3 regions of the Nostoc sp. FACHB-190 genome follow, and region 2 is predicted to be linked to each of the others. Evidence: riboswitches for the same ligand, from Rfam matches in the RefSeq annotation. Region 2 holds a riboswitch; each other region holds the start of a gene.
What was found. A riboswitch is a leader RNA that binds a small molecule or an ion and turns the genes downstream of it on or off. The one in region 2 is predicted to bind cobalamin.
Positions count from the first base shown of each region.

Region 1: it holds a riboswitch for cobalamin, as region 2 does, so the genes downstream of both, cobG (precorrin-3B synthase) here and H6G28_RS00680 (DUF1636 domain-containing protein) in region 2, are expected to answer to the same signal.
Region 3: it holds a riboswitch for cobalamin, as region 2 does, so the genes downstream of both, H6G28_RS08110 (DUF1636 family protein) here and H6G28_RS00680 (DUF1636 domain-containing protein) in region 2, are expected to answer to the same signal.

Region 1 is NZ_JACJQW010000022.1:63,457-71,461, reverse strand. It holds gene H6G28_RS22025 (iron uptake porin) at 1-441, opposite strand, end outside; gene H6G28_RS22020 (hypothetical protein) at 623-1,099, opposite strand; gene H6G28_RS22015 (precorrin-2 C(20)-methyltransferase) at 1,209-1,913, opposite strand; gene H6G28_RS22010 (precorrin-8X methylmutase) at 1,916-2,542, opposite strand; gene cobG (precorrin-3B synthase) at 2,834-4,330, opposite strand; adenosylcobalamin-variant (AdoCbl-variant) riboswitch at 4,332-4,415, opposite strand; gene H6G28_RS22000 (DUF262 domain-containing protein) at 4,656-6,341, shown strand; gene H6G28_RS21995 (ATP-dependent 6-phosphofructokinase) at 6,735-7,814, opposite strand.
Region 2 is NZ_JACJQW010000001.1:140,425-148,429, reverse strand. It holds gene H6G28_RS00705 (iron uptake porin) at 1-429, opposite strand, end outside; gene H6G28_RS00700 (metal ABC transporter substrate-binding protein) at 752-1,747, shown strand; gene H6G28_RS00695 (metal ABC transporter ATP-binding protein) at 1,789-2,577, shown strand; gene H6G28_RS00690 (ArsR/SmtB family transcription factor) at 2,764-3,027, opposite strand; gene H6G28_RS00685 (cobalt-precorrin-6A reductase) at 3,263-4,018, opposite strand; gene H6G28_RS00680 (DUF1636 domain-containing protein) at 4,042-4,461, opposite strand; cobalamin riboswitch at 4,484-4,642, opposite strand; gene H6G28_RS00675 (hypothetical protein) at 4,751-5,182, opposite strand; gene H6G28_RS00670 (MBL fold metallo-hydrolase) at 5,483-6,259, opposite strand; gene H6G28_RS00665 (plasmid replication protein, CyRepA1 family) at 6,439-8,005, opposite strand, start outside.
Region 3 is NZ_JACJQW010000005.1:44,139-52,143, reverse strand. It holds gene H6G28_RS08115 (TonB-dependent receptor plug domain-containing protein) at 1-1,794, opposite strand, end outside; gene H6G28_RS08110 (DUF1636 family protein) at 2,019-2,429, opposite strand; cobalamin riboswitch at 2,727-2,869, opposite strand; gene H6G28_RS08105 (FAD/NAD(P)-binding protein) at 2,983-4,215, opposite strand; gene hemB (porphobilinogen synthase) at 4,224-5,225, opposite strand; gene H6G28_RS08095 (leucine-rich repeat domain-containing protein) at 5,460-7,034, opposite strand; gene H6G28_RS08090 (serine/threonine protein kinase) at 7,290-8,005, shown strand, end outside.

The sequences.
Region 1 (8,005 bases), on a different contig from region 2:
AGCCCAGTCATTTGGTTGGACATCATCTAATTGCGATACCGATGTTACTTGAGACATCTGATCATCTGATTCAGCAGTGTCAGAAAACTCTGGTGCTGCGGGAGATTCTGGAGAAATTGGGAGTTGAACTGCTGGTGAAATTTCTGGTGGAGTTTCTACTGGAATTTGCGAATCTTGGGAACTAGTATTTTGAGGGATTTTATTCAGTAGATTTTGATACTGCTGATTTACAGGCGCAGTCATAGCCTCGGAAGTACTATCCGGCGGCATAAATTCCGGTGGAGTAATTTCCGCAGGTGGAGAAATTTCTGATAAATTCTCGGTTTTTATCTGCTGTATTTCTGTGTCTGACTGAACTACAGGCGGTTCTGGTAAATTGTTGGGTGGAGATGTTTGCCCGGCTGTCAATACGCCTAGCATCAGTAGACTTAGGTCGCTCATGGTATATCTGTTGACTAACACCAATATTTCTTTTGACAAAGTTTTTTGGTGTTCTTCAGGATATTTCTGTATAAAAAGTTATAAAAAGTCTGAAGTATCAAAAGAGGGAGGGGGAATTGAGGAAATATTTTCCCCCTTGCTCCCCGCTCCCTGCTCCTTGTCCTCTTCTCTCTGTTCCCTCTTATTCCGACTGGCTACAGTATTTATTCAGATCATTCATTAAAGTATCTGATTCTTTACCAGCAGTTTTAGCAACTGCGCTTAAAGCGGTATCAATGTCAGTTCTGGCTTTTTTGATTTTTTCTCTACCAGTTGGTGAAGCTTCGGCTGTTTTCGCAGCAGCCAAAGCTTTAGCAGCCTTAGCAATACCATTACTGAGGTTATCAAATACCTTTTGAAAACGACTTTGATATTCTTTGAGTTTGGGATCTGCCAATTTTAATTCTTCTAAAGATGTATTAATCGCTTCTAAATCTTTAGATAGTTGCAAGCTAGTAACTGCTTGCTTACCTTTATTTTGATCAATAAGAGCATTTCCTTCGTTCACGACTTGAATTAGTCGCTGACATTGGGAGGTTTTATTTTCACAACCAGTAACTAATAAAGCGAGACTAAGACTCACACTAGTAATAAAACTATACTTACGCCACACAGAGATTCATACCCCACCAGCTGTAAAATCCAGACAATCGTAACTAATAATTTCCTCAATTGTGGGAAGTGTTGCGTTAATTTCCGTAAAAAAACTGTGATAATTAATGCCAGTTCTATAGGCGATTTTTACTGGGGATAACAATCATAGCAAAATAAGGTACTTCCGCCGGATTAACTTCATCTAGGGGGACGATTCTTTGCTGTGTCATGGTTGCCCGTTCAATATATAGTGCGCGTGATGCCAGTCCTAATTGATGTAAGATATTGCGTACTTTGGTAAAGTGGCGGCCTAGTTTCATAATTGCGGCGGCATCGGTGGCTAGTAGTTGGGTGATGAGTTCTTCGGCTGGGAGTGGGGCTGGTAAAACTGTCAGAATATCGTTGTAGTAGGTGAAGGGTACGCCTAAAGCCACGGGACAAGCCATAAGAGAGGAAACGCCAGGAACAACTTCTGTATGGTAATGCTCAGATAAGCGTGTGTATACATACATAAATGAACCGTAGAAAAACGGATCGCCTTCACACAGCACGACAACATCACGTCCAGCAGCGAGGTGTTGGGCTATTGGTTCAACTTCTTGGTCGTAAATGGCTTTGGCTTTTTCTGGTTCTAGGGCGCGGGGGAGGTGAAAGGCGACTTCGGTTTGGTTGCCTGTTAAATATTGGGAAACGATCGCCCGCGCTATACTTTCTTTATCGGTGGCTGATTGATAGGCAATTACAGGTGCAGTCTGCAATAACCGCAGTGCTTTAATCGTCAACAGTTCGGGGTCGCCAGGGCCGACACCAACTCCATACAAACGGCCTTTGGTTGTCATGATTATTCTTCCTCCGTTGCCAAGGCGTTAACTGCGGCGGCGGCGATCGCACTGCCACCCCGCCGACCATATAATGTCATAAATGGTACATTCCGGCTATCTGCTGCTAAGGCGGCTTTTGATTCGGCTGCACCAACAAATCCCACAGGGAAACCCAAAATCACGGCAGGTTTCGGCGCTCCTTCATCCAGCATTTCGAGTAACCTAAATAGTGCGGTGGGTGCATTACCAATGGCTATAACTGAATTTTCTAGATGCGATCGCCATAATTCTAAAGCGGCGGCTGACCTTGTATTACCAAGTTTTTGGGCGAGTTCTGGGACTTCGGGATAATTCAGGGTGCAGATAACTTCGTTATTGGCTGGTAGTCGCCGCCGCGTAACTCCTTCCGCCACCATCCGACAATCGCATAAAATTGGTGCGCCAGCTTTGAGGGCGGCGCGTGCTGATTGTACTGCTGTGGGTGAATATCCCAAGTCAGTTACAATATCCGTCATTCCACAGGCATGAATTAGACGTACAGCTACTTTTGCTACATCTGGTGGCAGGGCATCTAAGTTAGCTTCTGACCGAATGATCGAAAAAGAATTACGGTAAATTTCGTTAGCGTTGCGGATATAGTCGGACATTTTTTGGTTATAAACAGCAGGTTACAGGGGACAGGTGATAGGTGATAGGTGATTTGTACATTTGTTATCTAAAGTTTGATTGTTTACTGATATGGGAGTTACACAAAATTATGAAAGAACGAACCGCAAAGGACGCAAAGGACACGAAGTTATAAGAGTTTGAGAGAGTTAGGACTTACGCACAGGTTAGGGAAAAACAAACCACAGAGGCGCAGAGGTCACAGAGGAATGAGAGTTTGAGAGAGTTATTGAGTAAGTCTTATTAATACTTAAGGAGTCAGTTGACAAGAATCATGTTTTGATGGTGCAAGGACGTAACTCTTTTAATCGGTTAGTACCATAACGATTGACAAATTCTCCAAAAGATTCTTCGGAATTAAGGCTGTGAATTTTATAGATTTTGAGCATTTGTTCAATAATTACGGGTAATTCTGTAAAACTTACATCTTGATAGATTTTCTGACCGAATTGTTCGAGACTATCACGATCGCCGACATAAATGTGATAACTTTCTATGTTGCGATCGCTCACACCCAGTAAAGTGATGTCACCTGTGTGATGTTGGGCGCAAGATTTTGCACAGCCGCTAAAGTGAATGTTAATCGGGCGATTTAGCTGAACACGATTTTTGAGATAATCGGCTAATGCTAAAGCATGACTTTTAGTATCGGTAGCCGAAGCCGCACAACCGCGTTTACCAGAACAAGCAACTAATGTACTTTGAATATTAGTGACGGTGAAATCTAAGCCTAAGTTAGTTAGGTGATTTTGAACATCAATAACGCACTGTTGGGGAATATCCGTGATGAGTAAATTTTGCCAAGGTGTGAGTCTGATGGTTCCACTACCATATTTTGCTGCTAAATTGCCCAAACGCCGCAACTGCTGACTTGTTAACCGACCAAGGGGTAAGACGACACCAATATAAAACAAATTTTCTTGGCGTTGGGGATGAATCCCAATATGCCAGAAACCTGCTTCCTTTATTGTTGGGGAAGGTTGAGAACGCTGCAAAGTAAAACTTAAACGCTGTTCAACTTGCTGAAGATAATTTTCCCATCCCAAACTGTTGATAACTGCTTGTAACCGTGGCTTGCGCCTAAGTTGAATATCAGTATGCTTTAAATAAACATCTGCTAAAGCTGCCAAAACAGACAAACATTGTTCTGGTAACAATATAATTCCTGTATTGATGGGTGGTTGGCTTTTGATGAAACTTAGATATAAGCAGAAGTAAACTTGAGTGTCGATTAACTCAGCCCTCAACAGGATATCATTGAGGCGATCGCTTACCGAAACTTTCCCACCGCCATCAAAGCAAACACTAAACTTAGCTGAGAGTGCTGATAGTTCCGAATGTGCTGCTAAATAAGCATCCCAGCTTTGAATTAAAGGGCGAGTATCGATTAATTCTTCTGGGTCGATACCTGCTGTTGGGCTAGTCATAATATTACGGATGTGGTCTATAGCCGAATTGTGAGACCCTATACCCAAATTTTGCAGGTGTTGTAAAACTTCGCTGCTGATACCCTGGCTAATTTCTCTGATTTGCAGGTTGGCGCGATTTGTGACATCCACATAACCACCACCTTGCATATCTGCAATCTGTGCGATCGCCTGACATTGTTTACTATTAAGTATCCCTCCTGGTATTCTCAGGCGAGATAAAATTCCATCTTGAGCAGATGTAGCGTAGAATAACCCCGGACAGGCTGTAAATCCCGAAACCAACGTCTCAACTCCTTCTCTGTGCAACGCAGAGAGTAGATCATCATGTCTTATAGACACACCCGGAGTTGGCATTCTGACTTGGGATTTCCCTTCACAGCTGCGGCACAGTCCCGGAATTTCACCGGAGTTTCCCAACTCCAAGTCTTAGTAATTTACCATGAGACCGTCTTCGCCATACTCTATGCTTCACATTTTTTTCATCAATGATTGGTGAATAATTACAGATCCCCGACTTCTTAAAGAAGTCGGGGATCTTAGCCGTGCAATTTTCGTACATCAAATATGATTGTATAAACTGTACTGCTATCAAATATTGCTCTTCAAGTTGGGAAAACTAACTTTAGTGACAGTGTAATCTACTACGCCGCTAAAGGAGATACGCATGAGTACAGTTACCATTCAGGCTAATCAACTTCCTATTCACAAAGTATTTAGCGATGATTTTATTTTTACGATTCCTCTATATCAGCGTCCTTATGCTTGGACAACGGAACAAGCTGGAGAACTTTTTGAAGATTTAATCAGTGCTTTAGGAGATAGTGACGAGAAGATTGATGATATTAATCCATACTTTTTAGGTAGTATTGTACTTATTAAAGGAGATACAACGGATGCTAAGGTCATTGATGGTCAACAGCGTTTGACTACAATTACTGTGCTATTAGCTGCTTTAAGAGCATCTGTTAGTAAAGAATATAAACATATATTAACTAAATACTTATACCAAGAAGATCCTTTTGAACCAGAAAATAATATTTATAGGTTGACTTTACGTGAAAAAGATACACCATTCTTTAAAGAATATATTCAATCTGAAAGTGGTCTTGAAAGATTGAATGTTTTGATTGATAGTAAACTATCGGATAGTTGTAAAAATCTAAAGCATAATGCCTTGCTTTTTCTGGACAAGCTGAAAGTAATACCAGAATCTCAACTTATTCGCTTTATTCAGTTTCTTATTAAACGTTGCTTTATAGTATTAGTCTCAACTCCAGATATTGAATCTGGTTATCGAATATTTTCAGTATTGAATAATCGAGGTCTTGATTTATCACATGCTGATATTTTAAAAGCAGAGATTATTGGAAAAATCCCATCGGAACATCAGGATAAATATAGTGAAAAATGGGAGAACGTAGAAGAAAGATTAGGACGTGATACATTCAAAAGCCTTTTCTCTCATATTAGAATGATTCATGGGAAATCAAAACCTCGTGAAAGTATACTTAAAGAGTTTAAAAAAGATGTTAACCCATCACCTACAGAATATCCTCAGCAGTTTATTGATAAGATTTTACTGCCTTTAGCTGATGCTTTTTATGACATCCAGTATCAAGTTTACGAAGGAAGTTTATGGACAGATGAAATTAATATATTGTTCCAATGGTTGCAATTTATTGACAATTCTGATTGGATACCACCAGCTATTTTTTATTTATCGCAAAATTATCATAATCCTGAATTATTATTGCGATTCTTTTCAGACTTAGATAGGCTGGCTTCTTGTTTAATGATTCAGCGTGCTAATATCAATGAACGTATTGAACGTTATAGCAAGTTACTACACGCTATTGATAATCGAGAAGATTTGTATACGCCAGATTCACCATTACAATTGACTTCTAAAGAAAAAGAAAATATCCTCAAAATTCTGAATGGCGACCTTTATTTAATCAAGAAAATCAGAAGTTATGTTTTGCTGCGCTTAGATTCTGCCCTTGCTGAAGGAAAGCCTGCTTATACTTTTTCTAATATTACAGTTGAACACGTACTACCACAAAATCCATCTGCTGATAGTGAGTGGTTAACCTTGTTTCCTACTCAGGAAGATAAGGAAAAATATGTACATCGGTTAGGTAATTTAGTTTTACTATCTTCTGCGAAAAATAGCATGGCTCAAAACTTTGATTTTGAGACTAAAAAGCAGAAATATTTTACAACGAAGAAAGGTATTTGTAATTTTGCACTCACTACACAAGTATTGATGGAAAAAGAATGGACATCTGAAATTATCGAAAAACGGCAAAAAGTTTTAATTGACAAGTTGAAAGAACTTTGGCGTTTATAAAATTAGGACTTACGCAAAACACCTCTCAAACTCTTATTTCTCTGTGAACTCTGCGCTACGTCAGTTCGCTCAAGTCGGGAAACCCGCCCACGCGACTGACTCCTCTGTGGTTAGTTCTTCCGTAGCCTGTGCGTAAGTCCTGAATATTAGGTTTTAGTAATGCGATCGCCTCAGTATTGGTGCGTTAGGCGCTCGAATATAGTTTTTGTGATGAATTGAATTACTCACAATCTGCGCCTAACACACCCTACTGGCGTGTCTAGCCTTAAATGTTGCATTACAACTCTCTTGTGGGATGGGCTTCTAGCCCGTCCGGTGCGGGCAGGATGCCCACACCACAAGAACGATATTTTTGCACTACTTTAGTCTAGACAGTCCACTACGATAATTTGACTATTCTCCTAAATAAATGCCTAAACCACGAGCAGTTTGAACCAAAGTATCTTCTGGGTTGACGGCTTTGTACTGTGCGATCGCTTCTTCGATTGGTACGGTGATCACTTGGCGATTTTGCCAAGCAACCATGTAATCATATTTACCTTCCTCAATTAGATTAACTGCGGCTACACCAAAAGCCGAGGCGACTAATCGGTCTAGGGGTGAGGCTGTACCACCGCGTTGGATGTGTCCTAAGACGGTGACTCTTGTTTCTGCACCGATGCGATCGCTAATTTGGTCGGCGAGATATTCCCCAATTCCCCCATATCGTGATTGACCCAGGCGATTAGTTAAGGTGCGAGTTTCCCCTTCTTGAGTCCGCACAGCTTCGGAGACAATCACTAAACAATAGTTTTTGCCGTCTTCTTGACGGTTTTTAATGTGATAACAAATATCATCCATACTGTAGAGGATTTCGGGAATTAAAATCACATCTGCACCCCCAGCAATTCCCGCAGCTAAAGCGATGTGTCCCGCATCACGACCCATGACTTCTAAGATCATGACTCGACTATGGGAAGCGGCGGTGAAATGTAATTTATCCAGTGCTTCGGTCGCAATATTAACGGCTGTATCAAAGCCAATGGCGTGTTCAGTAATACCGATATCATTATCAATGGTTTTCGGGATACCGACTAAGTTAATCCCGCCTTGTTGTGCGAGGCGACGCAGAATTGCTAAACTACCATCCCCACCAATGCCAATCAACGCATCTAAATCTAATTGATGATAGCCTGCAATAATTTCTGATGAGCGATCGCAAAAACTACCATCAGCCATCGGAAAAGCAAAAGGATCACCTTTATTAGTAGTGCCTAACATTGTGCCACCAGAAGTTAATAACGGATCAACTTGCTCGATTTCTAATTTAGTAACTTGTGGTGGTCTTGCCATTAATCCTAGAGTTGCTTGTCGAATACCTAAGACTTCCCAACCTTTACCATTAGCACAATGAACAACTGCTCGGATGACTGCATTCAAACCAGAGCAATCTCCGCCACTAGTTAGAATGCCTATACGCTTACTTTTACCCATATTTTTGAACACTGCAAACGTGAAATAATTTCACTCACTACCAGAGTTAGCTAACACTTGAAAAATCTGATTAAATGCTATGAATTTGGTTAATTTCAGCCCAAAATCACACCATCAAACTGATAACAGCAAAGTTATACTGTTATCTGACTATAAGCTCAATCTCAAAGTATAGTTTTGATTATTTCATT
Region 2 (8,005 bases):
TTTCTGTAATTTGGCTAAATCTTCTTTGGTGACTAAATCAGCCGTGGCGGTAGCTAGTAGTTCGTTAACTCTATCCAAACAAGCATTTAAACCTGCCGCAAACTCATAGCGTGTAAGTGCGCGATTACCACGATAAGTACTATTTGGATAACCTGCAATACAACCATAACGCTCTACCAATGATTGCAATGCTTGAAATGCCCAATCTGTAGGTTGTACATCCGACAATTGCGACACAGATGTAACTTGTGCCATTGTCTGTTCTTGATGGGAATTCTCAAGTGGCTTTTCAGAACTCGTAACAACTAATGGCTGATTTTTATCTTCTGATGTAGTTGATATTTCTTCGGCAAAAGTAGCATTATTGATTGATATAACGCTGCTGCTAACTGCTGAAATCAGCAGTAAATAAGACAATGGTTTCTGCATTTTCCCTCACACTTCTTTACCGTCTGTAGCACTTATAACTGTGCTATTTTCATCACACTTTTAAAAAGTATTCTCAAAATATTATCAGTACTGAGTAACTCTTTTAATAAATAAAGTCAATAAATATTTAATCTTTGACAGGATGTCACCAGTCGAGGTAGTAATAACCACGATTTACAAAAATCTGCTGTGTTGGCAGACACAAAAATATCCTGGGATAGATTGCATGAGAATGATAATTATTATAATATAGATTTCAAAATAAGTATCATTGTCAGTAGTGATAACCAGTAAACAAATCTCCTGTTGTGGGAGAAAGCCAATGACTAAGACTCGTAAAAGACAAGCTAGAGGTATTTTGCCGTTAATTTCCTTACTCACATTGCTAGTGAGTATTAGCGGCTGTAACCAAGCAAATACCAATCAAACCAATAGTGTTGAGAGTTCACCACAAGCACAAGCAACTTCTCAAACATCATCTAAAACCAAGGTTGTCACAACATTTTTACCGATTTACTTGTTGACTAAGGCGGTGGCTGGTGATGCGGCTGATGTGCAAATTTTAGTGCCTCCTGGTACAGAGGTACATGAGTATCAAGCAACACCAGATAACGTGAAAGCGATCGCCACAGCTAATATATTAGTTAAAAATGGTTTGGGCTTAGAAGAATTTCTGGAAAATACAGTTAAAAATGCTCAAAACACTCAATTAGTTGAAATTGATGCGAGTAAAGGTATTAAACCCTTAAACGAAATTTCTCCGGTAGAAACTACCGCATCAGGTGAAAAAGACCATGACCACGACCATGCAGAGGGAAATCCTCATGTTTGGTTAGATCCGGTTTTAGCAAAGCAGCAGGTAATGAATATTCGAGATGGATTAATTGCTGCTGATGCTAAAAATAAAGATGTTTATACAGCTAATGCGGCGGCTTATATTCAGGAATTAGACAAGTTACATAGTGAATTTCAGCAAGCTTTACAAAAAAAGCCTAACTGCACTTTTATCACTTTTCACGATGCTTATCCATATTTAGCGCAACGCTATAACCTCAAGCAAGTTGCTGTGGTAGAAATTCCTGAAGATCAATTATCACCTACCGATGTCCAAAAAGTAGTGAATACAGTCAAAAAATACAAAGTTAAAGCTTTGTTTAGCGAACCAGGTGTAGATAATAAATTGCTGAAAAGTCTGTCGCAAGATTTAAAATTACAGTTACAAACTCTAAATTCTTTAGAAACAGGTGAAAAAGACCCGCAATACTATTTCAAAGCAATGAGATTAAATTTGCAAACTTTAGAATCAGCATGTCAGTAAGCTAAATATCTTATTTTATAGTTATTTTCAAAATTTAATTTATGAACTTACCTCTTTTAAAAGTAGATGGCTTAACTGTATATCAAGGCAGTTATTTAGCGATTCGAGATGTTTCTTTTGAATTATTCCCAGGAACAGATACGGCGATAGTTGGGCCAAATGGTGCGGGTAAAAGCACTTTGGTAAAAGCCATTTTAGACTTAATACCACGAAATGCTGGCAGTGTAGAAATTTTTGGTTCTCCTATTACTAAACTAGGAAATTTGCGTCACTGGTTGGGATACATGCCACAAAATTTCATTTTTGATCGCAGTTTTCCTATTTCTGTGAGTGAATTAATTGCTTTGGGATGGCAGAAAGAAAGTCAACAGCCAAAAGCCAAAACACAACATACTTTATTTTCTCGATTATGGAAACAAAACCGCGACAAAACAGCAGCAGTGACAGCAGCTTTACGACGCACTGGAGTTTATCATCTGCGGAATCAACCCATCGGAACTCTTAGCGGTGGTCAGCTAAAGCGAGTATTACTAGCTTATTGTTTAGTTATGCCGCGAAAACTGTTGGTGTTAGATGAAGCTTTTGCTGGGGTTGATATGCAAGGTGCAGCCGATTTTTATGTTTTACTTAATGAGTTGAAACAAGAAGAAGGCTGGACGATTTTACAAGTTTCCCATGACATTGATATGGTTAGTCGTCATTGCGATCGCGTGCTTTGTCTCAATCAAACCGTCGTTTGTACTGGTCAACCAGAATTTGCTTTATCACCTGAAAATTTGTTAGCAACTTATGGCCCTGGTTTTACCCGTTATCACCATAATCATAATTAAATAGAAGGCAGGAGGCTGTGGTTCGGCTACTTCGGCTGCGCTCAGTACAAGTCCGCTCACCAACCGGATGCAGAAGGCAGGAGGCAGGAGGTTTTAGAGAGACATTATTACCTCCGCAACTCTTGGTTTTTAAGCCTCTAATATTTATTTATGGGTATTCATTCTGTCTTCTGACTTCTGCCTTCTTCATTCAGGTTCATCAAGGTGTTCAGCTACTACCTGATAAAGATGGAGAATATGATTATCATGAAGGCGGTAAAATACATTGCGGCCTTGTTTGCGATAGTTAACTAACCGCATAACACGTAAATTTCTGAGTTGATGTGAAACCGCAGATTCACTCATATCTAATAATGTGGCTAAATCGCTCACACATAATTCTTTTTGCGCCAAAAAAGAAAGAATTCTTAACCGATTAGGATCACCTAAAAAGCTAAAAAATTCGGCCATACGTTGGGCTTTTTCAATATGGAGAAATTCTGCGGTAGTTGCGGGTGCAATATCACTATCTATAGTTGATATAGGAGTATTTTGAATCATTTGTTTACTTAAAAAGTATATATAGTAGATGATATGTTATGGGATTTATGAGATCCCCGACTTCTTCAAGAAGTCGGGGATCTCGCAGTCCAACAACAAAATATTGATGATATTGACTAGAATTTTTAGCCTTAACTGAAATATTTTACCCTATACTCTGACTTTCTAATTTACCTAATAACCAAGTCACTGCACCATCAACATCTGCAACTTTTTCTCCCATTGGAACTGAGGGACGCTTGACCATAACAACTTGTACGCCTAGTTCTCGCGCGGCAATAATTTTAGCGTAAGTTGCATCACCACCACTATTTTTACTCACAATGGTATCAATGTTGTGCTGAACTATAATTTTCCGTTCATTTTCTAGGATAAAAGGGCCGCGATCGCACAATATTATTCCTGGTGGTACTAAAGTATCTTTTCCAGGCGGGTCAATCATCCGCATCAGAAACCATATATCTTGAAGATGGGCAAAGGTGCTGAGTTCTTGTCTACCAACTGTTAAGAATACTCGTTTGGCTTGGTTTGGCAAAATATCGGCGGCGGCTGCATTACTATCTACTTCAATCCAGCGATCGCCTGTTGTTTTCTCCCACGCGGGACGGATTAACATTAATCTGTGTATCCCGACTTCATTGGCTGCCGCCGCCGCATTGTCAGATATTTGATTGGCAAAGGGATGGGTAGCATCAATTAACACATCAACTTTCATTTGACGCAGATATTCTACCAGTCCATCCACGCCACCAAAACCACCAATTCGCACATTTCCAGAGGGACGTGAGGGTTCACGGGTGCGACCGGCTAAAGATGCGATCGCTTCAATCCCGTCAATAGTTGCAACTCTCGCACCCAGTTCCGCCGCTTCTGTGGTTCCACCCAAAATTAAAACACGTATATACTCAGTACTCAGCACTTTACTTACAACGGTGGAATTTTCGCTAATATACCTCGTTTCAATGGTTCTGGTCGTTCTGACCAAGGCAATACACCGTTAGTTTTAGCGTAGTATTGACTAGCACATTCCAAAACAGCCGCCGCACTGCTATCAACATCTAAATCACCAAACAGATAAGTTAACTTACCTTTAGCGGCAAAAGCAACAACACAAGAACGGTTACAAGCACTCATACATTCAACCGCTTGAATCGGAAATTCCTCGCGCAAATCCCAATCTTGCGCCAATTGCTGAATTTGGTGCAGGAGTTTTTGACCACCACTTTCACCTACACGCTTACCATCTTGCCAAACACTGGCACAGGTCTGGCAAACAAATAAAGTATGAGTGTGGGCAGAAATCGTCTCAGAATCACTTGTAATAGTAGTATGGGCAGCAGTCATCCGTACCTCGCAGATGTGATGGACTTAATTTTATAATTCGGCGGGCATTCTGACTGGGAAAGTGGCTTGTAAAGCTTCTAACTTTCCTTCACAGTTGCGGGACAGCGCCGGATTTTCACCGAACTTTCCCCCTTTCCTTTGGTGGCTGACCCCCACCAAAACCGAATATTTTACCTATCATAAACTGAGTTGAAAGTGCTGAGTAAAAAATACTAGCCTCTAGCCTCTAACCCCTAGTCTTTCTTTCATCCAAAGCTTGTGGAATTTACTTTATCTTGGCTATTTCAATTTAATGAGCCAAAGTTTTTTCTAGGTACGCTAATTGTACATTAACCTCAGTGAGATAGCTGGGATTGTATAAAAACTGATTGGGGATTTTTTTGGCATTAATGGCAGCTTTTACCAAATCTTCTGCCTTAACATTACCGCTCTGGTGTTGAAATATCAAAGTCTTACCACCGGGAATACCCTGTGATACTAAATTACCTTGATAAGCAAGATAAACTAGATTCAGTGGTTGCATAACATGAGAATTAGCAACATTACTGGGCGACATATAAGAGTTAACAGATGTAGTGATTACTCGCCCATGTGTTGTAGTATTAGCAACATTACCATTGTGTGAGATTTTTTCACCATTCGCTTGAGCAGATGAAATTCCAACAGACAAAATTAAAGAAGCGATGGTAAGAAAAGAAGTTGTGATCGTTGAGATTTTCATAAGCTTATACCTCGGTTCTGTGTAATAGTTGGGATAAAAATTAACTAGTATTAATATTTGTTCTATAACTTAAGACTTGTTTTGCTGAATTCACCTGAATGGTTGAATTATGGCTTGGTTAAGGGAGTGGATACTTGTAAAGAGTAACTACAGTCACAGTAGTCTGATTCCAGAAAAGACGGATAAAAATTTAGCAAGTTTACAGATTAGATAAGCGTCTTTCTGTAAAATGTTTTTAGACTGGTTGGAGAAAATTAGCGATCGCTCTATTTATATTTTACGCGATCGCTTACACTAAAGCTAACAAGTTAAGACGCGATTTTGTAAGTTTAATTCCAAGCGATCGCCGGGTTTAGGTTCTAACACCTGGGTGGTAAGATTGTTGTTCTGGAAAGAAGTCCGCAAATCTTCAGCAGTCCCCACAGCCTTTAAAAAATTCACCATCAACCCTTCATAGGTTGTATTTGCCTTTGCTGCTGTAGGTAGGATAAATTGTGGTTGCAGCCATTTAGCTACTTCCAAAGCACTATTTGTTCCACGAATAATTGCGCCGACTAACGGTAATGTCAAATCAACCGTTGGCGTAATTAGCACATCCACTGGTGCAAATTGTTTTAACTGTGGCGAGTGATAGCCATGCGGCTCATAGTAAAGTGTGAAATCAGTAGCTAATTCTTTTAACAAATAACTGTTTTCGATCAAAGTCGGGCCAATAGGGGAACCAGGTAAAGCCCGAATTTCTAGTTGATCATTAAAAGTAAAAGTTTCACCATGCCCCAGACAAGTGACACAAGTGTAACCCAAATCTTGAACCACTTTGGTTGCATTCGGCGAAGCCACAACCGGAATTTTATGGTCAAGTTGCTTTAATGTCGGCACATGTGCATGGTCTGGCAAACCTTGAGACAACAATATTAAATCAATCTGCTCTGAAATTAAGCGTTCTTGTGTGAGAGAACCTTTAAACAGCCAATCTAAGCCAAAACTTAATTCACCAACCAGCCAAGGGTCAACTAGTATCCGTTGACCACTCATTTCAATTAACCAACTATTGTTGTCTAACCAAGTTAAGTACATAACCAAACCGAAGTAACACCTGCTTTTATTATTACGGATGGTTTTGGTTATTGCATATCAGTCTTTAGTCAAAGCTAAAGACTGATGAAACTCCTCAGTATGCTTGACTCATACTCAGAGGTTATTGATCAAGTAAAAATAAAATTCCTGTAGTAATTATCAATTCAAAAGAATGTAATTCATCTTGTGGATAAACCAGCTAATACAGACTGCTGCTTAACAGGCTCAAACTTCCAATTAGAAAAATCCTTGATTTCCAATTGTACACCTTTAAAATTAGCTAACATCAACTCATCTCGTTTGTACCAAGCGGTAAATATTTTATCTCTGCTATCATAAAAAGTTACTGGGTCTATTTGATAACCTTCATTAACAGTTTTTAACTTTAATCCCAATAGCTTGAGTAACTTGCTGAGTATTTTGATTTGAGAAGTAACGGCTTCTTCCCTAACTAAGTTAATGCTTAAAACCCGTTTGATATGTTGACTGTGTTGATAAACAACATCTTGCAACCAAAGTAAATCAGGGTCATTTTCAATAAAAGTTCTAGCTGGGTCAATAAACTCTAGCATTCCTAAAGCTTTCATCGCTTCAACTTTGACAGTGTAAGTCTTGATGTCTGGCAAGAAAACTTTACCTTCACCTAACAGTAATTGCTGTTGCCATTCATGTTGGTCTCTAACATGAAAATAATCACTTTCGTGGGTTAAATAATAGTGAATTAATAATTGGGAGTAATAACCTTGGTCATCTTTTAATTTGAGTTCTGGTGTAACCTCGACACCATACTTTTGTTTGAGCGTATATTTATGTATTTGATGACGCTCTAAATCTGTGAGAGAATTTTTAGATGATAACTGTTGATATTCTACATAATTTATATCTGGAGCGTCGGCAATAATTTTGGCAGTAGCTAATTGATTTTTGAGCTTGATGTCTTTCATTTGCCGTTTAATATCTTTCGCCTTTTGCCGCTTATCTGTCCAATCTCTTTGGACTTTGACAATTTCCAAAATTAATCGCTTGCGTGTTGCTAAATCACTAGAGTCAGTTGCTAAAAAGGCTAAACGTAAATCTCGGATAATATTATTGTGAACTGCATTACTCCGCAGCCAAATTTGATGTCCGTCAGTGCTTAATCCATCTTGCATAGACTGACGATAAAGACGGATAGAAGCATTAACTCTTGCAGATAATTTTGCCCAAGTTCGTAAATGAATTGGGTCATATACTAAAGGCAAATCTACATCGATTTTATGCAGTGGACTCAGTAAAGCTAAATTTTCTTGTTGATTGGCTTGATACCAATCAGATAATAAACGATAGTTGGTACTACCGCTACCAATTAAACCAATTCCTCGTTTAGCACACCAAACAATCCGAGGGACATTATCTCTAACTCTGGCTAAGGCTTGTCTGGCTTCGGCATCGGGAATTACACCTTGGAATATGCCATAAACTCTATCAAAATGTTGCACATCAATACTAATACCAGTTCCTAGACTGGGAGTCACAAAAATCGTGTCGTATTCACCAATCTTTTGATTAATATTACCAACAAATTCAACTGCTGGATGGTCAGGTGTATTTGTAGTTCGACTACTAATTACTAAGCTTTTAGGAAATTGATAGCGTAATTTTTCCAACCGTTCTTTGAGATAATTTTCAATAGTTTCACAGCTATATCGTCCAGAACGACTATCGGTAGTGACGTAGCATTTACGTCCTGCAAGTAAATCCAATTCT
Region 3 (8,005 bases), on a different contig from region 2:
TAATTTATCTGCACCTGCAAATCTTAATTCCTTATCAACCTCCGCCGGATTAGCACTTTCTAAAATACGCGGATCATTCGCCGTATAATTCACAAAAGCATAGACATTCCTCGCCAACTGTAAATTTAAAGAAGCTTCAATTCCTGTAGTTTGTACCAAACCGATATTTTCCCAAGTTCCTGTATTTCCATTGACAGGCGGTGTGAGTCTTTTAAAGGCAATTGTATCAGAAACACGGTTACTAAAAAATGTCAACCTCAGCAAGCCAATATTCCCTAACTTTTGGTCAATTCCCACATCAAAACTATCCCCTTTTTCTGGCTTGAGGTTAGGATTGCCAATATTAGTCGGATTATTATTAAATAAATTCGCTATGGTTGGAGCGCGGAAGTTTCTGATATAGTTGGCTCGGATTGTAGTTGAATCTGATACCGCTAACTTTGCTCCTACAGATGGCGAAGTAAACGAACCATTCACCAAACTACTAAAATCTTGCCGTACTCCTAAATTCATACTAAAATTAGGAGAAAAATTAATTTCATACTTACCAAAAATTGCCCCTTGACCTATAGCATCATCATAATTTTCTCTGGTGATGTTTGTCCCATAATTAGATGTGGTGTTGCGTACATTGGTATTACGATAATCAAAGCCATAAACTAAAGTCTGATTATTGGCAACATTCCAATTATGGGTAACTTGAATACCATAGGAATCCTGTTTGGTATCAAAGCGATTTTGAGATGTAATTGCACCGCTACGATTATCAAAACGAGTGTTGAGAAAGTCAGCGTAAACTCTCGCTGTTAAGAGTGAATCATCGCCGCTTCCTAATTTAGAGTTCCAGGTTAAATCGGTGAGAACTTGGTCTGTGTATTTGCGATTATTATCAGTGAGAGAGTTAAAAAATCCCTGTCCAAATTGAGGTACAGGAATGGGTACGCCTCCAGGTACTCCCTGTTCTTTACCTAAATATAAGGTGGAGAGGGTTAAGGTGTTACGTTTTCCTAAATTTGCTTCTAATTTGACATTAAAGTTATTAAAGAGTGCGTCATTATTCGTTCTTGTCCCCTCAAAGTTAGCTTCAGGAATACGAAAGCGATAATTATTTTGTGCTTGAGTCCGGCTATATCCAACTACCCAAGAAATATCACCGGATTTTCCACTATTTTGAATGCTTTGTTGGTTCAATCCATAGGAACCAAGATTAACTTTAGTTTCTGTGGTAATTTGCTCTGTAGGACGACGGGTAACAATATTAATTACCCCACCTATTGCATCTGAACCATAAAGAGTTGAACCACCTCCGGGTAAGACTTCGACTCTTTCAATATTGTTCGTGGTAAATTCTGACAGGTCAAAACCACCGCCACCTAGATTATTAATTGGTCTTCCATCAAGCAATATTAATACTTGACCAGTATTAGAACCGCGAATAAATTGACCACTTAAAGCGTTTACTTCTGTCCCAACAGTACCGTCACCTAAAATACCAGGAAGAAATCGCAGTGCTTCTTTGACAGTTCTTGCACCTTGCGCTTCCATTTCTTCGCCAGTAATCACATACACCGGACGGGTGGAATCTTTTACTGTTCCCTCGCGGCGAAAAGGGGAAAATACAGGTTCATTGAGGAGTTTGTCAATAACTGTGAGTTCAATATCTGGTTCTTTTTCTTCTGCTTGTGCAGTTTCTGTGGCGATGATGCTGGAATTTTCCCACAGCATCCCTGCGGTGATAGTTACGCTGGAGACGATAAGTTGAGTTCCCCATCTGGCGATAAATTGATTACGCATTGGTAATTTCAGCCACCTGTATAACTAAAAAATTTTGTTGTCACTAAAGATTTGAGGTTTTTGCAAAAACTCTCAGCCAGGAGGCTATTTTGATAATGATTATTATTATCATGCTTATGGTGCAATTTGCAAGCTAGTTTCTCAGTTTGTAGTAAGCACTTTAGTGCTAGGAGTTTTAAGGACTAAAGTCCTTACTACGAAATTGATAAACTACTGGTGTTGAATTAACAGCAATTGTGATGTAATTTTGCCCATTTACTGAGGGGTGGGATTTTGGCTAAGATGCCTCTTTTTAAAGCTTCTGGACGTTCTGACCAAGGTAGTAACCCATCTGGCTTACTGTAGTATTGAGTGGCACATTGCAGGATGGCGGATGCATTGTCATCAACTGCTAAGTTGCCAAAAAGATAGGTGAGTTTCGCTTCTGCTTGGAAGGCGACAACGCAAGCATGACTGCAAGCACTCATACATTCAACACCTTGAATGGAAAATTTATTTTGCAATTCCCAAGTTTGTGCAAGTTGTTGTAGTTGTTGTAATAGCTGCTGTCCGCCACTTTCACCAACCCGCTTGCCATCTTGCCACACACTCGCACAGGTTGTGCAGACGAATAAAGTATGTTGTTTGTTGTTCATTAATTTTGAAACATTGCTGATGAAGACAAGAAATGCACGCTAGAGTTTTCAGGTTTGCGGGGAGTATGGGCGCAAACCTGGCTAGAGATAATGTAAATATGCAAAGGCCAAGGTGAGGATACAAATGGGTTTTCAGGCTTGTATCTCTAACCTTGTGTCAGTATTAATATTTGTAGGGAAGATTCTACAATCTCATAGAAATTGCGATTGCATGGCTTCGGTCTGCAACTATGAGAAAGTTACACTTCTTGATGAAGAGAGTATTAGCAAAGTTATTCATCTGTACCTCGCAGATGGGAGTTAGTTGTAATTTCGGCGGGCATTCTGACTTTGAAGCATGAACTTCATTACAGCTGCGGGACAGTGCCGGATTCACACCGGGCTTTCCCCGTTACCTCTGATGGCTGTTCCCCACCAGAACCGAGTTGTTATTGCGTAGATAATACCACAGTCAGGAACTTCCAAGAAATAAATTACTCAGCAAAAATGTTTTTTGCAAAAGTTGTTTCAACCTCTTGGAAGTTCCCAGTGGAAATATACCATACCCTATCCTTCAACTGGCTTTGGCTGTACTAATGCTGGGAGAAAAGGAAACACTTGGTTTGACAATGGCTGGAACAATTTTTTCGCAAGCCATTCTTGCACCTGATAAATTTCTGGCTGTTGGGCCGACTTGTAAAGCAGCAAGACCACCCATAATAAATAACTCACAGCCAGGCCAACGCAGGCTAGTATCTAATACTGGCAAACCTTTGATGATGGGAGTGGGATAAGCTGCGAGGATATCTGTTAATAGGGGTTCAGTTGTGACATCGAATTTAGTCCCAGTGGAAAGCCAAATGTAATCAAACTCATGTCGGCTACTATCACTACATTCGACGCGCCAATTTTCACCCAACCATTCAGCTTTGATAACTTGGCATTGTTCGTCAATTCTGATGTTACCAGCCCGCACTTGTCGCCGTAGTTGAGTTGCGATCGCTGGTGTCATAGAACCACCATTTCTGGCTTGCTGAATCATTGTCCAGCGTTTTTCCCAGTTTGATTGAGCAAAAAAATCTTTGAGATATTTCGGCCCCAACCATCCGGGTTCAGCATCAAACAACTTCTCTGCTAAATTTCGCCGAATCAGCAAATGCACCTTTGCACCGCGAGAAATTGCGCCGATAGCCAAATGTCCACTTGTCAACCCACCACCGACAATCAAAACTCTCTTACCAGTCAAGTGTGATTTGCGTAAATCAATATTTTGTGAGTGGCAAAGTTTGTCTGGTGGGTAAGTTGTGGGGATTTCCTTAACCCAATTTGGTAATTGAATTTGAAAACCACCAGTAGCCAAGACAACCCGCCGAGCAATTACCTCTTGTCCATCTTGCAAATCAAGGCGAAATTTGGGACGTAAATTATCAACTAAAGGTGTAATACCCTTGACGGCCAGAGGAATTACTTGCTCTTGCAACTGCCAAACTCGAATCACATCTTGGCAAAAATCCTCAAATAACTTTGTCCCTGGTAAATCGTAGGGGGGAAATAATTCTTGAGGACGAGATTCAGCAAACTTGCGTAAAGCAAACGGGTTGGGGTCGGGATGGTGAACGGCGGGAGAACGCAAATGGGGAATTTCTAAAGCGGCAAATTGCTGCTTCCAACCACTCAACCACATCCCACTAGGGTCAAATACCGAAAATCTACCCCTAATTGACTGCCGTTTTTGCAACAGATGAGTAGTTAAGGTGAGAGCATGAGGCCCTGCACCAACAATAGCCAAGTCAATGTTGTTAGTCATGGGACACTTCACACTTCATACTTCTTGATCAACGCTACGTCTTTGGCGAAGTAGGTCAAAATTAAATCTGCACCAGCACGTTTCATACTCGTCAAACTTTCTAAAATTACTTTTTTTTCATCTATCCAACCCATTTGAGCTGCGGCTTTAATCATGGCGTACTCGCCACTGACGTTGTAGGCTGCTACTGGTAATTGGGTGGCTATGCGAATTTGTTGAATAATATCTAGATAAGCGAGGGCAGGTTTAACCATGACAATATCTGCACCTTCGGCAATGTCTAGTTCTACTTCTTTGATGGCTTCTCTAGCGTTGGCTGCATCCATTTGATAGGTCTTTTTATCACCAAATTTCGGAGCAGAATCTAACGCATCTCGAAAGGGGCCATAGTAGGCTGAGGCGTATTTAGCGGAGTATGCCAAAATCCCGACATTGATGTAACCTTCTGCATCTAAAGCCTGACGAATTGCTCCAATTCTTCCATCCATCATGTCAGAAGGAGCAACAAAATCTGCTCCGGCGGCGGCTTGGGAAAGTGCCATTTTCACTAACACTTCTACCGTGGGGTCATTTAAAATTGTGCCTTGTTCATCAACTAAGCCATCGTGACCATGTGTAGTGAAGGGGTCAAGGGCAACATCAGTGATGACAACAATATCGGAAACAACTTGTTTAATGGCTTTGACTGTTTGTTGTACTAATCCTTCTGGGTTGTAGCTTTCTGTACCTGTGTCGTCTTTTTTATGTTCGGGGATGACGGGGAAAAGTGCGATCGCATTTATGCCCAAACTAGATACTTCAGCAATTTCTTTGAGTAATAAATCCAAAGAATATCGATAACATCCTGGCATAGAAGCAATTTCTACTTTCTGCCCTTCTCCTTCCATGACAAACATCGGATAAATCAAGTCATCCACACTCAGAGTTGTTTCCCTCACCATCTGGCGCAACTTTTCAGTCCGACGCAACCGCCGGGGACGCTGGAGGAGGTTTAATGGTTTGACGGACATAGGTTAAAGTTAAATTAAAATGATAATCATTATTATAAATATATAAGATAACAGTTGTTTGATGAGAATGGGTTTTGCAGTATCTACAGCCCTACGGGGAAGTCAAAATTCACAAGTCAAAAATTCTCTGACTTGTTCTACCCTCTCGCTATCGCCCAAACTGTTGATTTCTCGTCTCACTACGTAAATACAACCAATATTCTTGAGCATTGCTAAATGCTCTATTGGCAAATATCATTTTTCTTGTCCGGCTTGCAGAGAGAAATAATAGCTAAGAATTGTGGCTGGTTCGCCTAAACTGACCCATTCCTCGCCTAAGATTTCGGGCGGAATTTGCAACTGAGTATTGGTTTCGCCTCTTAAATCTAGCTTTCTGAGGTTAGTTAGTTGCTGTATTTCTGAAGGTAAATTGATCAAGTCATTATTTTCAAGATTCAGAATTTCTAGTTTTGTGAGTTGTCCAAATTCTGGTGGCAGACTGCTGAGTTGATTTTCTCGGAGGTCGATAGATCGCAGGTTGACCAATTGTCCTATTTCCGATGGTAAACTACTCAGTTGATTACCACCAAGAAAGAGTGATCGCAGTTTGACCAGTTGTCCTATTTCCGATGGCAAACTACTCAGTTGATTATCACCAAGAAAGAGCGATCGCAGGTTAACCAGTTTTCCTATTTCCGGTGGCAGACTACTTAGTTGATTATCACCAAGAGAGAGCGATCGCAGTTTGACCAGTTGTATTATCTCCGATGGTAGACTACTCAGTGGATTACCACCAAGAGAGAGCGATCGCAGTTTGACCAGTTGTTCAAATTTCGATGGCAGACTACTTAATTGATTCTCACAGAGGTCGAGGGATTGTAGATTGACCAATTGTCCAAATTTTGGTGGTAGGCTACTCAGTTGATTCTCACAGAGGTCGAGGGATTTTAGGTTGATTAGTTGTCCAAATTCTGGCGGTAAGCTACTCAGTTTACTCCCGAAGAGGTTGAGGGATTGTAGATTGACCAATTGTCCAAATTCTGGTGGCAGACTACTCAGTTGATTATCACAGAGGTCGAGGGATTGTAGGTTGATTAGTTGTCCAAATTCCGGTGGCAGGCTACTCAGTCGAGCATCAGCGAGGTTGAGGGATTGCAGGTTGACTAATTGTCCAAATTCCGGTGGCAAACTGCTCAGGCGATTACTCAAGAGGTTGAGGGATTGCAGGTTGACCAATTCTCCTATTTCCGGTGGTAGATTCCTCAGCCGAGCATGAGCTAGGTTGAGAGATTGCAGATTGATCAGTTTTCCGATTTCCGGTGGCAGGTTCCTCAGTCGAGCATGAGTGAGTTCGAGGGATTGCAGATTGATCAGTTGTCCGATTTCTGGTGGCAGATTCCTCAGTCGAGTATGAGCGAGGTCGAGCGATCGCAGATTGATCAGTTTTCCGATTTCCGGCGGCAAACTACGAATGTGATTACCAACGAGGTTGAGGGATTGCAGGTTGACAAGTTCTCCTATTTCCGTTGGAAAACTACTAAGTTGATTAAAACTGAGGTCGAGAGATTGCAGGTTGACAAGTTGTCCTATTTCCGGTGGCAGAATGCTCAGTTGATTACTGAAGAGATTGAGCGATTGTAGGTTGACAAGTTGTCCTATTTCTGGCGGCAGAATGCTCAGTTGATTACTGAAGAGATTGAGCGATCGCAGGTTGACAAGTTGTCCTATTTCCGGTGGCAGTTTTGTTAAATCACTGTAGGAAAGGTCTAATTCTGTTGCGCTGTCCTTTGCGGCTTGTGCAATAATTTGCAGCAGTTCTTCGTTAGTCATTTTGGGGTTGCCATACAGGTCTGACGACTATTTGCTGCTTAGACAAGCAGCCGAGAAATTGAGTTAATTAATAATTTAACTAACGTGAATGATATACGCAGGACAGAAGCACAAAGCCAAGTTTAAGTTCGGAAATCAAGATGAGTGGGACTTTTGCATGGTTTTTGGTAAATATCTGCCCCCAAAATCTCTGTGTAATGTCTATCCTGGAATAGTAGGGGAATCACCTTAGCGTAAATTGCCAGCAGGTGTTTGATGCTGCAAATAGAACAGATAATACACCACCGTTATCAAATCCAACGGCAACTCGGTAATAATGGCATTCGCCAAACTTGGCTGGCCAAAGATTTACAAGCTGCTGATGGAGAAGAATCATTAGTGGTGGTCAAACTTTTGGCGTTCGGCGGAACTGTGCAGTGGGATGATTTGAAGTTGTTTGAGCGAGAAGCCCAAATTCTCAAACAACTCAAACATCCGCGCATTCCGCAATACATTGATTACTTTTGTGTTGATGACCGCACATTGTGGTTTGGCTTAGTCCAAGAATATATTCCTGGTGACTCACTCAAAGAAAAACTGACAGTTGGTAAACGCTGCACAGAAAAGCACGCCCGAAAAATTGCGACTGAGGTTTTAAAAATTCTGGTATATCTGCATGAGTTGAATCCTGGTGTGTTGCATCGGGATATCAAGCCCAGTAATTTAATTTGGGGTGAAGATAATCAGATATATTTGGTAGATTTCGGTGCAGTCCAAGATAAAGCGGCGAAAGAAGGCGTGACTTTTACGGTGGTTGGGACTTATGGTTATGCGCCGATGGAACAATTTGGTGGTCGGGCTGTTCCTGCATCTGATTTGTATGCTTTGGGCGCATCGTTAATTCATTTATTAACGGGTATTCCCCCTGGTGATTTACCCCAACAAGATTTGCGGTTGCAGTTTGCTGACCGAGTTAACGTGAGTCCTAGTTT